One region of the Geobacillus sp. GHH01 genome, then DNA from elsewhere that is predicted to be linked to it. Evidence: riboswitches for the same ligand, from Rfam matches in the RefSeq annotation. Region 1 holds a riboswitch; each other region holds the start of a gene.
What was found. Region 1 has a riboswitch for cobalamin ahead of GHH_RS04235 (ribonucleoside-diphosphate reductase subunit alpha). Riboswitches for the same ligand answer to the same signal wherever they lie in the genome.
Positions count from the first base shown of each region.

Region 1 (5,061 bases):
AGGCCGGCTTGCAGCACAGGGATATTGTTTAAATCAATGACATTATCGAGCATCCGCATTTGAATCGGGATCAGCCGCGCCAAAACGCCGTCGGTCACCGCCCGCGCCAAGTTGATCGACGATAAGTTGCAGACGACAAAATCGCCTGGGATTTTCTCAATGATGATCGTCCCATCTTTCACATATTGCCGCTTCGTCACTGTCGGGCTTTGGTTTTGCGCGATTTCCGTGCAAAGGTTGCTGCAGTAGATCATCCCGAGATGGCGATTCGGATTTTGCCGGTTCACTTCATCGCGGTAAAACATAAACGGCGTCCCCGACTCGAGCTGGCTGCGCATAATGCTTTTCATCACGTCGATCGCCGGCACTTTTTCTTTCGACAGTCTTGGTTCGTTGACACATTGCCAGTATTTCTCCCGAAAGCTGCCGCACCCTTTTTCCTCATCATAAAAATCTTCCAAGCTAAACCCCATCACCTTCCGCACTTCATGCGGATCAAACAAATACCAGTCGCCGCGCTGTTCGACTTGCTCCATGAACAAATCAGGGATGCAAACGCCGGTGAACAAATCATGCGTCCGCAGCCGTTCGTCACCGTTGTTGAGCCGCGCATCGAGAAACGCAAAAATGTCTTTATGCCATACATCCAAATAGACGGAAATGGCCCCTTTTCGCTGTCCTAACTGATCGACGCTCACCGCTGTATTGTTCAACTGCTTCATCCACGGGATGACGCCGGAGGAGACCCCTTTGAATCCTTTGATGTCGCTGCCGCGCGAACGGATTTTGCCTAAATAGACGCCGATGCCGCCGCCCGATTTCGACAAATTGGCGATGTCGGTGTTGCTGTCATAAATCCCTTGCAAGCTGTCATCGACCGTGTCGACAAAGCAGCTCGACAGCTGGCCGTATGACTTTCCGGCATTGGCAAGCGTCGGCGTCGCCACGGTCATGTATAAGTTGCTTAACGCCCAATACGCTTCCTTCACGAGCTCAAGGCGCCGCTTGGGTGGTTCATTCACCATTAGCGTCATGGCGATGACCAAAAACCGCTCCTGCGGCAATTCATACAGCCGCCGCTCATAATCGCGGGCCAAATACCGATCAGCGAGCGTGCGCAGCCCGATATACGTAAACAACAAGTCTTTGCCTGGATCAAGAAATGAGCCAGCCGTCTCGATCTCTTCTTTCGTATAACGCTCAAGCAATAGCGGGCTGTACACCCCTTGTTCTGTCAAAGAAACGATTAATGAATAAAAATCACCATATCGCTCGCGCGCATCGTACCCGCGCTGCCGCGCCGCCTCGCGGTACAGTTGCTGCAAATACAGCCGGGCGCACACAAATGTCCAGTCCGGCTCCTCCTCACTAATATACGACAGCCCTTCCAAAATGGCGGTTTGATACAGCTGCTCGAAGGTGACCATCTCTTTTCGGCTGAGAAGCTGCCATACACGTTCTTCATATTCCTCGAGCGACAAACGGACAAAGTCTGCCGCCGCCTGCTCCACCAACCTAGCAAACTCCTCGCGCGAAAATGATTTCTCTTTTCCTTGATCATCGACAACAATAGACTTCGTGGACACTGTCATTCGTTTCCCCTCTCCTCCATAAAAAAATCCGCTCGGGCAGGCGAGCGGATGAAACGACAGACGGAAAAAAGGCATACGAAACCCTTTTTCTTTTCCCCTATCGTTTCATCTTCTCACACCCCGAAGAACATGAAACGTTCCAAGCAAGGCAGGTCTCCTGACTCGTGCATCGTCCTACTTTGGGGCCTTCCCAGCGGCGCGCCGAATGGCTCTTGCCGCCAGTGGCCATCCCATTTCGTCCGCACATACAGTTGCGGGGGCAGTTCCGGATTCACACCGGATTCCCTATTAAGTCCTGATGGACACCATTGCTTGGCGCAACGATATATAGTTGTTTAAAAAAGAGAACAAAACAATATATAGTAGATGATCATCCTGATGGAACAAGCATATACCAAAACCGGGAGAATTGCAAGAGTGGGAGAAAGCAAATTTTCTCTTTCGCTTCGCCAAAGGCAAGGAAACTGTCCGCACCATCGAAAAAGGCGTTCTAGGTGTCGCCCTTAGAACGCCCTGTCGTTTCCCTGCTACGCCTCCAAAACAGACGCTGGCCGCTCCTCGTTTTGTACGGATTGAGCAAAATCGTACTTCTTTTCCACATAGACTTGATGCCAAACCATAAACGCCAAGACCGTCCACAGCTTGCGGCTATGATCCGCCTTGTGGCGGGCATGTTCATCCAGCAGCCGATAGAGCACGTCCTTATGGAACAGATGATCAGTTTCGCTTTCGTTGATGAGCTGTCTCGCCCAGTCATACATTTCGTTTTTCAGCCAGTGGCGAATCGGCACGGGAAACCCTAATTTTTTCCGGTTTAACACATGATCCGGTACGATGCCCTCGGCCGCTTTGCGCAAAATATATTTCGTCGTGCCGTTGGCTGTTTTCATGTCAGGGGCGATTTGCCTAGCAACCTCAAATACCTTTTTGTCTAAAAAGGGAACGCGCAGCTCAAGCGAATGGGCCATCGTCATTTTGTCCGCTTTGACTAAAATATCGCCCCTTAGCCATGTATGAAGATCAATATACTGCATCCGGTTGACGGGTGGGTAATGAAGCGTTTCGCGGTAAAAAGGAGCCGTCACCGCCGTATATTCGCGCCCCTCTTGGTACGTTTTGAGCAACGCCGCTTTTTCCTTTTCGCTATAGATTTTCGCATTGCCGACATACCGTTCTTCAAGCGGCGTCGTTCCGCGCTCCAAAAAGCTTTTTCCTTTCATTCCGTCCGGAAGCATCTTCGCGATCACCCGCAACACCGCTTTTACGATGTTTGGCATGCGCGCAAACAGCCGCAACGACTCTGGTTCGCGGTAAATGTTGTAGCCGCCAAACAGCTCGTCCGCCCCCTCGCCGGAAAGCACAACCGTGACATGCTTTCTCGCCTCACGAGCGACAAAATACAGCGGCACAGCCGCAGGATCGGCAAGCGGATCGTCCATATGCCACATAATTTTCGGCAGCTCTTCCATATACTCCTGCGGTGAGATGACATAGCTAATGTTGTCTACCCCAAGCTTCTCTGCGGTTTCTTTTGCGACATCGATTTCACTGAACCCTTCCCGCTCAAACCCGACGGAAAATGTCTTCAGGTGCGGATGGAATTGTTTCGCGATGGCGACGATGAACGATGAATCAATGCCTCCCGACAAAAACGCACCGACCGGCACATCGCTGCGCATATGGACGTTGACCGAATCAAACAGCGCATCGCGGATTTGCTTGACAAGCTCCTCTTCCGATTGGCGAATGGGCTCGAAGGATGCCTTCCAATAACGATGAATGGTGAGCGGTTTTCCGACTTTTTTCTTGAGATAATGCCCCGGCTCCAGCTTGTAAATGCCGGCCGACATCGTCAGCGGCTCAGGGACATATTGGAATGTTAAATAATGCTGCAGGGAATCACCGTTTGGCGATTCCTGTCTGAGGGCCAGCAAGATGCTTTTCTTTTCCGAAGCGAAAAATGTGCGATCTCCTTGCTCCGCATAAAAAAACGGCTTAATGCCGAACGGATCCCGCGCCGCAAACACCGTTTTCTCTTGCTTGTCCCAAATGACAAACGCAAACATCCCGCGCAGCTTTTCGACCGCTTTTTCTTTTTCCGCGCTGTAAAGGGCAACAATCACCTCGGTATCCGAATGCGTCGCAAACGAATATCCTTTCGCCGCCAGCTCTTCCCGCAATTCAAGATAGTTGTAAATTTCCCCGTTAAAAATGATCCAATATCGATCGTTTTCATAAGACAGCGGCTGATGTCCCGCCTCCAGATCGATGATGCTCAAACGCCGAAAACCAAAACTCACGTAGTCATCAAAAAAATACCCCTCATCGTCGGGGCCGCGATGGGTAATCAGGCGGTTCATCTCCACCAACGTTGTTTTCCATGTTTGCTCAATCGCTCTTGGGCGATCATGAATACAGCCAATAAAACCGCACATGGCGATGATTGTCCCCCCACTTTGCTAAGAAGAATCCAAAAACAACACCAAAAACCTTTTTGTTTAAAACTAAAATGATTTATACAAAGACACTTTCATTCTATCGTACACAACATCAAGTTTCAAAAACAATCTGTTTCCATTTTTTCAGGAAAACTGCTTGCAAGATTTTCAGTTTCTCATAATATTAACGATAAAATATGGAGAAAGTGTGAATTTCACCATTTTTGCACATAGATCTGTTACGATAAAAACACACACGTGTTATAAAGGAGTTGAGAATGGCTTGTTAGCGTTTATCCTTTTTTTGACTTTTCTCATCGTTTCCCTTTGTTTTGTTCTCTTGAGAAGACCTCTAAACGGGAGGATGGATCAACTGTCGCTCGGATTGTATATTTCCTGTTTCTTGCTATTGGCCGCCTCATTATCCTATTATGCAGGTTCGGCCCAGACAGGCGATGCCATCAAAGCCTTCATACAGAACAGAAACAGCAGGGAAACCAATCCGTCCCCCAGCAATCAAGCAAAGGAGGCGAATCGATCAGTTGCCTCTTCAAAGAAACAAGCGCTAAGGACATCCGTCCTGATTGACGCCCCCCTTTTGTCTCAGCTTCCGGAACTGCCGAGGGGATGCGAAGTAACCAGCTTGGCCATGCTCTTGAATCATGCCGGCATTCGCGTCGATAAGATGACGTTGGCGAAACAAATCAAGAAAAATCCTACTCCGTATCAAGTGCGAAATGGCCAAGTGTTTTACGGCCACCCAAATGAAGGGTTTGTCGGCGATATGTATACGTTATCGAAGCCTGGATACGGCGTGTACCATAAGCCGATCAAGCAGTTGGCTGAGCGGTACTTGCCTAACCAAATCATCGACTTAACAGGGCAATCGTTTGAGAACATCTATACATACTTGGCCAAAGGCACACCGGTTTGGGTGATCACCAACACCACCTTTCGTCCTCTTCCTCCCTCTGCCTTTCGGGAATGGCAAACCCCGCAAGGCCCGATCAAAATCACGTACCGGGAACACG
Region 1 covers NC_020210.1:823,031-828,091, reverse strand. The annotation lists gene GHH_RS04235 (ribonucleoside-diphosphate reductase subunit alpha) at 1-1,667, opposite strand, end outside; cobalamin riboswitch at 1,722-1,917, opposite strand; gene asnB (asparagine synthase (glutamine-hydrolyzing)) at 2,120-4,027, opposite strand; gene GHH_RS04225 (C39 family peptidase) at 4,314-5,061, shown strand, end outside.

Region 2 (5,061 bases), 1.0 Mb from region 1:
GCCGTTTTTTATGGTTTCAATGCGATCGGTGGAATACATCGAAGCGATTGACGGCCACACAATGGTTTGGTTCACATCGCCGCGTTCGTGTCAGTCGTTCGAATGAAAGATCGTCGACAAAAAACTGCTGAGGCAGAAGGATTTTGGCGAATGACGGCGAATGCAAAACATGAAAGGGGAGAGCGACAATGAAAACAGCCGATTTATGCGATCAATTTTTAGACGAGTTGCAAGTATGCGAGTTGCCGTTCCAATCGTACGGCGGAAAGCGGGCATTTTCCGGGCCGATTGCGACGGTCGATGTGTTTGAAGACAACGTCCTTGTCCGAGAAGCGCTGGAGACGGTGCCGCCGGGGACGGTGCTCGTGGTCGATGGAAAAGGCTCGCGCCGCGTCGCGCTATTAGGCGACCGGCTGGCGCAAATCGCTTGCGAGAGGGGGCTTGCTGGCGTCATCATCCACGGCTGCATCCGCGATTCAGCGGAAATTGGCGCCATGCCGATTGGCGTGATGGCGATCGGCACATGCCCGGTGAAAAGCAAAAAAGAGGGAAAAGGCTCACGCGACGTTGCGCTCGAGTTTGGCGGCGTCCGCTGGGAGCCAGGGGCGTACGTGTACGCTGATGCGGACGGCGTTGTCGTCGCCAACAAAGATTTGTTGGCGAAAAATGGTTGACGGCTGCGGTCGAGTCTCGTTCAATACAACGAACAGGTTGAGGCGATGGAGATGGAATGGCAGGAAGTGCGTTCATTGTATCCAAATCAATTTGTGAAATTACAAGTATTAAAGTCCCATTTAGAGGGAGATCAAGAAATCATTGAAGAGGTGGCTGTTATCGGAACGGTTTCGGACAAGGATGCAACTCGTGAGTTGCTGCAATCGAAAGGGAATCAGCTTGTTTATCATACTAGCCACAAGGAGATTGTTTTAAAAGTTCGGGGAGCGATTGGCCTGAGAGGGAAATTTCATTATGCAGATTGAATATCGTGAAGGCTTGCTGTTTGCATCGATCGAAATCGTTTATCAAGGAAGGTCTAAGTTGATTCATAATATGGTGATTGATACTGGTGCGGCGAAAACAGTGATTTCTCAAAATGCAGTAGAAGATATTCATTTGCGGGTAGAGCCGGGCGATCGTATTGTGGCTTATTACGGAATCGGTGGGAAAGAGTACGCGTTTACAAAAAAATTAGACTGTATTCAGCTAGATTCTTTCCAGCTAAGAGAGTATGAAATTGATTTTAGCGGGATGGACTATGAGGGGATTAACGGTTTGTTAGGATTGGATATATTGCTGGGCGCTGGATTTGTCTTAGACCTGGACAAGTTGGAGATGTATCGTTCTGGTTGAAATGGAACGCCCGCTCGAAATGCCAAAAAGAAGGAAAAGGCGCCCGCGACGTTGCGCTCGAGTTTGGCGGCGTCCGCTGGGAGCCAGGGGCGTACGTGTACGCTGATGCGGACGGCGTTGTCGTCGCCAACAAAGATTTGTCGGCAAAAAACGGTTGACGGCAACGCATTGGTTGTACTACGATGAAAACGGATGCTTGTTCCATGACAGCGCATATATGGCGGTAAGACAAACAAGGTGCCTAAGCCTGCTTAAGGGCTTGGGTGAAAAGGGAAGCCCGGTGAAAATCCGGCACGGTGCCCGCCACTGTGATGGAGAGCTTTGCGGCAACAAGTCACTGAAGGATGCTTCGGGAAGACGCCGCCAAGCGATGATCCTAAGTCAGGAGACCTGCCTTGTTTGGATCGGACGGATGCCTACGGGACTATAGGCAGACGTGCGGGAGAATGACGGCTTTAGGGGCCCTGTTTGGGCCGTTTACGGCTTTCGTATACATTTTTCTGCACCTCTGCTGTAGAGGTGCTTTTTCTTTTGTCGAAAAACCGTCCGTCTGCCGCATTTCATTCTACCATTCTAGCAAAAGGGGGGATTTGGTGGCGACGTGGGATTTGCGGGGAATGAAGCATCATGTGCTCATTTGCAACGGAGGGACGTGCCTCCGCCATGGCGGAGATGACGTGACAACCGCGGTGCGCGAGGAAATCGCCCGCCTTGGGCTTGACGACGCTGTCCATACAACAAGGACGCGCTGCAACGGACGCTGTCAAGATGCGTGTGTGATGATCGTCTACCCGGATGGCGTCTGGTACCGGTTGATGACACCGGAGAAGGCAAAAGAGGTCGTCCATCGCCATTTGCAAAACGGCGAGCCGCTTCGCGCGTGGGCGACGTATGAATACCGTGAAGACGGGTTGACCCGTCTTGGTGGGACGGAGTCGGTTATTGGCGTTCGAAAGAGGAGGACGTAATGATGGAATGGGCCAGTTATGTAATGTTAGCGATATTTCTCGGCATGCGTCATGGGATGGACAGCGACCATGTCGCGGCCATTGCGGATATGGTCGGAAGCGAGTCGCGGCGAAGACAGCAGTTGGCGCTCGGAATCATGTACGCTATTGGACACGGAGCAATCGTGTTTGTCATGGGGGTGGCGGCGCTCATGGTCGGCGCCCGGCTTCCCGAGTCGTCAGCCGCCGCCATTGAGCTCTTAGTTGGCGTTACGCTTGTGCTTCTTGGCGGGATGATGCTTTTTTCTCTTTTTCGGCGGGGTGAGGTGAAAAGCCGGTTTCAGCTCCTTTATGAGTTCGGCCATACGGTTACTCGATGGCTGCGGGGAAGGCGGGAAATGGACAGTTGCCGTTCTTTTTCGCATGTTGGTTGGGCTGGCGCCTTGATCATCGGCATCATTCATGGCATTGGCGTCGAAAGCCCGACCCAGCTAGCCATTATCACCCACGCGGTCGGAAAAGTGCGTGTGAGCGCCGCTGTCCTTCAGCTTGTGCTGTTTGTCGCCGGCTTGCTCATTGCGACGATTGCTACAGCGGCTGGATTATCGTGGGGATTTTGGAAAGCAAAGCAGCGGGAACGACTGTTTTATGTCCTTGGTGCGGTCACAGGGATTTACAGCATATGGTTAGGGATGTCGATGATAATCGAGATATGGAGAGGGGGGCTGTAAAGTGGGCGGCAAATTGCTCATTGTCGGCTTTGGCCCGGGAAGCGTCGACCATATGACGAAACGGGCTCGGGAAGCGATTGAAGAAAGCGACGTCATCATTGGCTACAAAACGTACATCGAACTTGTGCGCGATCTGATTGTCGGAAAGGAAATCATCAGCACGGGCATGACGGAAGAGGTGAGCCGCGCCCAAGCGGCGGTGAAATGGGCGGAGCGCGGCAAAACGGTCGCCGTCATTTCAAGCGGTGACGCCGGGTTGTACGGCATGGCCGGGCTCGTGTATGAAGTGCTGATCGAAAAAGGGTGGACGAAAGACAGCTCGATTGAAGTCGAAGTCATCCCCGGCATTTCCGCGATCCATTCGTGCGCCGCGCTGCTTGGCGCACCGATTATGCACGATGCGTGCACGATCAGCTTGAGCGACCATTTGACGCCGTGGGAGCTGATTGAAAAGCGGATTGACGCCGCCGCCGCGGCCGATTTTGTCATCGCGCTTTACAACCCGAAAAGCGGACGGCGCACTAGACAGATTGTGGAAGCACAGCGCATCCTGCTCCGCCATCGGTCTCCGGAAACCCCGGTCGGTCTGGTGAAAAGCGCGTACCGCGAGCGGCAGCATATCGTCCTCACCGACTTGGCGCATATGCTTGACCATGAGATCGGCATGTTGACGACGGTGATTATCGGCAACTCAACGACATTCGTCCATGACGGCGTGATGATCACGCCGCGCGGCTACCAGCGCAAGTATCAACTAGCAGCCGCCGTCCAGCCGCTCAAACCGCATGAACGGCTGCGCAAAGAAGCGGAGCCGTGGGCGCTTGACCAGACGAAACCGCTGGAAGATGAGGACGAAGGAAGCACGGGGGCATCAGGACCGTCCGAAGCGGCTGTCCTCGCCGGGGACAACCAGAAGGATCGTGCTTTCACCGCCTTGGCCACCGCGGTTCGACCGTCGTCTGTTGCCGCGGCCACGAAGGAGGCCGAGCCAACGCCGCTGGCTGCCGTTTTGCCGCCGCTTGCTGCACCGCTGGCAAAAACAGCCAAACGGCAGCCGACCGCCGCGCCAAAACGGGTGAAAGAAACAGCCGAAGACGCGCTCGCCGCTTTAGAGAGACGGAAAACAAGAAAGACGGCGGTCGTGTTGTTGGAAGCGGCGGTGAGCCCGGGCGTGGCCAATAAACAGTTCACCCCGGAACAGCTCATCGTGCTTGCGGAAGTGGTAGGGATGGATGGAAAAATGACCTACACACCGGATCATTATATGAAAATCGAACGGTTGACAGAGGACCCAGATGGGCTTGTGGCCCGTCTCGTTGACGCCGGACTGATCGTGATGCCGGTCGGTGATGTGCTGACGGTGAAGGCATGTGATTTTTGCGATGGAGAGAAAAAAGACGCCATTCCATACGCGGAGGAATTGGCGCGCCGGTTTGGCGGCATGGCGCTGCCGAAAGAGTTGAAGCTTGGCATCAACGGCTGCGGGATGGCGTGCTACGGCGCGGTGCACGAAGACATCGGGCTTGTGTACCGGAAAGGGAAATTTGATTTGTTTTTGGGCGGGAAAACGGTCGGCCGCAACGCCCATCCCGGCCAGCTCGTCGCGGAAGGCATTCCGCCGGAAGAAATTGTGGCGGTTATGGCAGAAATCATCGAACAGTATCAAGAACAAGCACATCCAAATGAACGGTTTCATAAGTTTTTCCGCCGCGTGAAGCAAGTCGGACGTTTTTCACACGAAGAGGCAAAACCGGCCGCGTCCATCGAAATGCCGGCTTGCGGTGAGTGACGGAAGCATGCGTTATATAAGTGCAGCTTGAACGTCTGCAGATGTCGTTGGTGTCGAAGCGACGCATCTTTTTCCGACAGTCGATCGAATAACCGGCTGGTTCCATAAAAGAGCATAGATGGGCGCCTCGCATTTGGATGAAGCGCCCATCGAGTCATTGCGCTTATAGGGAACAGCGGAAGACGTCCGCTAACAAAAGGGGGAAAACAAGGATGAGAGCCATTTTATTTGTCGGCCATGGCAG
Region 2 covers NC_020210.1:1,836,241-1,841,301, reverse strand. The annotation lists gene rraA (ribonuclease E activity regulator RraA) at 189-674, shown strand; gene GHH_RS09130 (hypothetical protein) at 726-980, shown strand; gene GHH_RS09125 (retropepsin-like aspartic protease) at 970-1,350, shown strand; partial or broken gene GHH_RS09120 (S-adenosylmethionine--2-demethylmenaquinone methyltransferase) at 1,368-1,508, shown strand; cobalamin riboswitch at 1,569-1,763, shown strand; gene GHH_RS09115 (ferredoxin) at 1,944-2,318, shown strand; gene GHH_RS09110 (High-affinity nickel-transporter) at 2,321-3,028, shown strand; gene cobJ (precorrin-3B C(17)-methyltransferase) at 3,030-4,817, shown strand; gene GHH_RS09100 (sirohydrochlorin chelatase) at 5,030-5,061, shown strand, end outside.
Region 2: another riboswitch for cobalamin. It lies ahead of GHH_RS09115 (ferredoxin); the one in region 1 lies ahead of GHH_RS04235 (ribonucleoside-diphosphate reductase subunit alpha).

Region 3 (5,061 bases), 1.5 Mb from region 1:
AGAATTGAGGCATTTGCTATGATTGAAAATGTTCAATCTTTAAGAGTTTTACAAAAGTTAGGGATGCAATTTGAAGGGGTTATGAGAGAACATTGGTATATTAAAGGTAAATTTAGGGATATGGCTATATACTCTATTCTAAAACGAGATTATTTTAAATCAAGGAACGGGTTGCAAAACGCATAACGGATGAATAAAGGGACACAAAAAATCCACTCTTATTGGGAATCATATACAGTTACTAAAAAACTTCAAAGGGGTGACACTATCAAGAGTTCCAATTCTTTGATCGAATACACCGATGAAATCGATCCTCTTTTAGAGGCTTTATTTCGATGCATCGATCAACTTTTTTCTGGAAATACCTTATGTGGCGGGAAGATCACAGGTGTCTAAAAAGGTAATTGATTAAATGTTTATTTTGGAAAACGTGCTTTACGATCGATTCTTTGTAGCAGTTGATGAACATCTTCCGCTGTTTTTGCTATTTTTGATGTATTTATGAGTCTCTCATCTGTCCACCTTTTCAAGGACCAGCCGATGCTTTCAAAAGTAAGAATTTTCTGATGTTCATCATCATCTCTTAAACGATGTATGTGTTTAATCTCTGAAAGTGATCATGGTGGATGGTACGGCCCTTTGAAACATTCTTGTAGTATGATCTCCAAACAAAATGGGTCATTTCAACTCGGTATTACTAGTTTAAAGGTATAAAGAACGGTTGAACAAGTGAGAATTCTTTTTGTTTTCTCGATTAACCGCTGGAATAGTGGAGAAACAAAAGGTGCCTATGGTTATGTGATTGCTGTCTTCTTGAAAACTGGATTTGAAAAGTGTCTGTTTGATCTCCATAATGCGTTGAATGGATATTTGATCAATTAAAGATTAACGGGGTAGAGCAGCCGCGTTGGTATAGATTTCATTGCTATCTGTTACATGTACAATTATAAATCATTATTGGAAATTTTTAATTTACACTCTATTTTTACCGCGTTATCAATTATAAGAAGAAGTTAAATTCTGAATATATATAAAAAGATATGTATTGCATGATGTTTAGTTACCCGTGGTGCTAGATAAAATCAGACGAGCATAAAAATAGTCCTTGTATGAAAATCTCCTTTTAAAATGAAAGTGCTCATCTAACATTAGAAAGGAGAAATCCCATACAAGAGCGTCTTCATTTTACAACGGATCAAGCGGAAATTCAAAAGCAATATACGGCGATCTTGTTCTTGGTATCAGCGCAACTGTCTGGCGGCTCTAAATGTATTGTAGCGCTGAAATCGTCATTTGTTAAAGCAAGGAAATGGGTCATAATCGCCATTCATATTCTTGGAAAGTTGTTTTGTTTTACTTCGGAACGAGCAGGGTATCAGTATGTCATTGGAAACTTATTCACTAGGGAGATGTTCCCTGAACGCTCTCGATATAACTGTTGTTGTCGGTTGCTCCGTTTTTCCGTTAAATAGAGTTTTTCTAATAGATCCGTCACCAACTAGCGAGGCACGGACAACATCATGCCTATGCTGTTGTGGAGATCTTGTCCCTCTTGCGCTGTGTCATCACGTGAGGCGTTAATGTTCAACTAGCACCACGGATTTTCCTTATTTTTTTCAAGATGGCAGTATAGATGGGGCAGCTGCTTTTTTTCTGCAGGAGAGGGCTAGGATCATTCCGCGATGTAGGAGGAGAGCTTGATGGATAAACACCAACAAGCCATTATCACCGTTTCAGCCTATATTACGAATGACACGGGAGAGGTTTTGCTTGTTAAAAGCTATGACCGCTCCGATACGTGGGAAATGCCGGGTGGACAAGTTGAACCGGGCGAGCCGCTCGATCGGGCCGTTCATCGTGAGGTGCATGAAGAGACTGGCGTTGACATCCGTCTCATTGGGGTCAGCGGCGTGTACTACAATGAAACTAAAAATATCATAAACATTGCATTTAAAGCGACATATGTGAAAGGAAACGTTTTTCCCCAGCCTGAGGAAATTCAAGAGGCGAAGTTTGTGTTGATCGATGAGTCGAATATTGATGAATATGTGACATGGCCGCATTTGAAATCGCGGGTGCTCGATGCGATGAAAAGGGGATGCTCTGTTCCTTATGAAGCATGGGTCATGAATCCGTCTCGATTATCTGCAAGAGTGGGAAGGTGAAGTGCTGTAAATTCATAGTTGTCAAATGCTAAACGCTGCATTATTATAAAAATGTCCATATCCCATAACTGAATCCATTCGCAGCAAGGCGCCGAAAAGGCTTAATAGGGAATCCGGTGGGAATCCGGAGCTGTCCCCGCAACTGTCAATGCGGACGAAATGAAATCGCCACTGTACGGACGGATGGCTTGCGCTGTTTTCCGTACGGGAAGGCTTCAGAGTAGGATGAAGCATGAGCCAGTAGACCTGCCTTGCTTGCCGCAGTTTCCGAATCTTCGGGGGGTGAGACGCGGAAACAGTCGCATAGGGCATTGTTGTGCCCATTGGCGGTCTGTTTCGCGCTCATTCCCAGATTTAGGCGGAATGGGCGTTTTTTATTGTACATACATCACTGAAGGGGGAATGACGGATGAAACGTTGGACATGGCCGGCGGTGGTGGCGGTGTTCTTCCTTCTGGCCGCCGTGCTGGTCGGCTGCAGCGGTGGAGCCAATAGCAACGCCCAGCCAGCGAAAAAAGAAGAACCGAAAACGGAACAAGCGGCGTTTCCGGTGACGGTGAAAGACGGGCTTGGCGAGGATGTCACGATCAAAGCGGAACCGAAAAAGATCGTCTCGCTCATCCCAAGCAATACGGAAATCGCCTATGCGTTGGGGTTGGGCGATAAGATCGTCGGCGTCAGCGATTTTGACAATTACCCGGAAGACGTCAAAACGAAAACGAAAATCGGCGGCATGGAATTCAACGTCGAGAAAATCATTTCGCTCAAACCGGATCTTGTCTTGGCCCACGCGTCAAGCGCCCATAACTCGCGCGATGGCCTCAAGCAATTGAAAGACGCCGGCATCACCGTGCTTGTCGTGAATGACGCGAAGTCGTTCGACGATGTATATGCGTCCATCGACTTGATCGGCAAAGCGACCGGGACGACAGACAAAGCGAAGCAAGTGATTGATGAGATGAAAGAGAAGCTTGCGAAAATCAAAGAAAAAGCGAAACAAATCCCGGCGGACAAACAGGCCAATGTCTGGATTGAAGTGTCGCCGCCGCCGCAAATTTATACGGCCGGCAAAGGGACGTTTATGGATGAGATGCTTCAAGTGATTTCGGCGAAAAACGTCGCCGGCAGCTTGGAAGGCTGGCCGATGGTGACGGAAGAAAAAGCCGTGGCCTATAAGCCGGATGTCATCATCACGACATACGGCGGAGCGAAGCAAGTGTTGGCGCGCGCCGCTTGGAAAGACGTGCCGGCGGTGAAAAACAAGCGGGTGTATGACGTCAACACCGACTTAGTAAGCCGACCGGGTCCGCGCCTTGTCGAAGGGGTCGAGGAACTTGCCAAAGCCATTTACCCGGATGTGTTCAAGTAAAATGTGGATGTATATATTGGCCGTCACCGCGGCCGTGTTATCGCTTCTCGTAGGGATATCGACAGGATCGCTGTCGATTCCCTTTTCTTCTATTGTCCGCATTTTGGCGGCTGAATGGTTCGGAGCGGCGCTGCCTCGCCACATTCCGGCTGATTGGGTGCCGATCGTGATGGCGATCCGCTTGCCGCGCGTCGTGCTTGCGTTTTTGGTCGGGGCGTCATTGGCGCTGGCCGGGGCCGCGTTTCAAGGGCTGTTAAAAAATGCGCTCGCCGATCCGTACACGCTCGGTGTCTCGTCCGGCGCGTCGGTCGGGGCGGTGCTCGTCATCTTTCTCGGCTGGCAATGGCCGTTCTTTGGCACGTTTACGCTGCCGGTCGTGAGCATCTTGTTTGGCATGGCGACGCTTGCCGCCGTTTTGGCGTTCACTCGCGCTGTGGAGCGGCGCATGTCGGTTGAGACGATCATTTTAGCCGGCATTATCTTCGGCGCGTTTTTCAGCGCGTTCATTTCGCTCATGATCGCGTTGACCGGGGAAGAATTGCGGCAAATCATCTCATGGCTGATGGGAAGCGTCGCGATGCGCGGCTGGAAATACAGCGGGCTTTTGTTGCCGTTTTTTCTCATCGGCGCGGCGGTGCTTCTCGCCAACGGCCGCGAGTTGAACGCGTTTGCTTTTGGCGAGGCGGCGGCGCTTCATGTCGGCGTTGATGTTACGCGCCGAAAAGTCATCATTTTGACGGCGGCGGCGCTGCTCACCGGCGCGGCGGTGTCGGTGTCCGGGACGATCGGTTTTGTTGGGCTCGTTGTTCCGCATATGGTTCGGCTTGTGTGCGGGCCAAACTACCGGGTGCTGCTGCCGCTGTCGCTCTTGTATGGCGGGGCGTTTCTTGTGCTTGCCGATGTGGCGGCGCGGACGATCATCGAACCGCGCGAACTGCCGATCGGCGTCATCACCGCGCTGATCGGCGCCCCGCTATTTGCCGTCTTGTTTTTCCGAAAAATGAAGCGAAAGATGGGATGATGATGCTCGAGGTGCGGGCCGTATCGCATCGGTATGGACCAAAGCAAGTGCTTGATCGTGTGACGTTTTCCGTGGAAAAAGGGGAGCTTTTTGGCATCGTCGGGCCGAACGGCAGCGGAAAAACGACGCTGCTGAAACTCATTTGCAAAGAGCTGCCGCTGGCAAGCGGGGAGATCGTCATCGATGGCCGAAAGCTCTCGGCGCTGTCTGCGAAGCAATGGGCGCGGATGGCCGCCGTCTTGCCGCAGACAGCGGAGGCGGCGCCCGGCTATACGGTGAGGGAAACGGTGGCGCTCGGCCGCTATCCTCATCAGCGCGGCTTCTTTCCGACGTGGACGGAGGACGATGAAGCCGCCCTCCGAGACGCGCTTGCGGCCGTCGGCCTGACGGGGAAAATCGATGAACCGCTCGAACGATTGAGCGGCGGCGAGCGGCAGCGCGCCTATTTGGCCCGCGCACTCGCCCAAGAGCCCAAGCTGCTCTTGCTCGATGAGCCGACGAACCAT
Region 3 covers NC_020210.1:2,357,609-2,362,669, reverse strand. The annotation lists gene GHH_RS11595 (GNAT family N-acetyltransferase) at 1-186, shown strand, start outside; partial or broken gene GHH_RS19735 (IS982 family transposase) at 1,167-1,575, shown strand; gene GHH_RS11590 (NUDIX hydrolase) at 1,698-2,165, shown strand; cobalamin riboswitch at 2,235-2,434, shown strand; gene GHH_RS11585 (ABC transporter substrate-binding protein) at 2,575-3,534, shown strand; gene GHH_RS11580 (iron ABC transporter permease) at 3,521-4,555, shown strand; gene GHH_RS11575 (adenosylcobinamide amidohydrolase) at 4,552-5,061, shown strand, end outside.
Region 3: another riboswitch for cobalamin. It lies ahead of GHH_RS11585 (ABC transporter substrate-binding protein); the one in region 1 lies ahead of GHH_RS04235 (ribonucleoside-diphosphate reductase subunit alpha).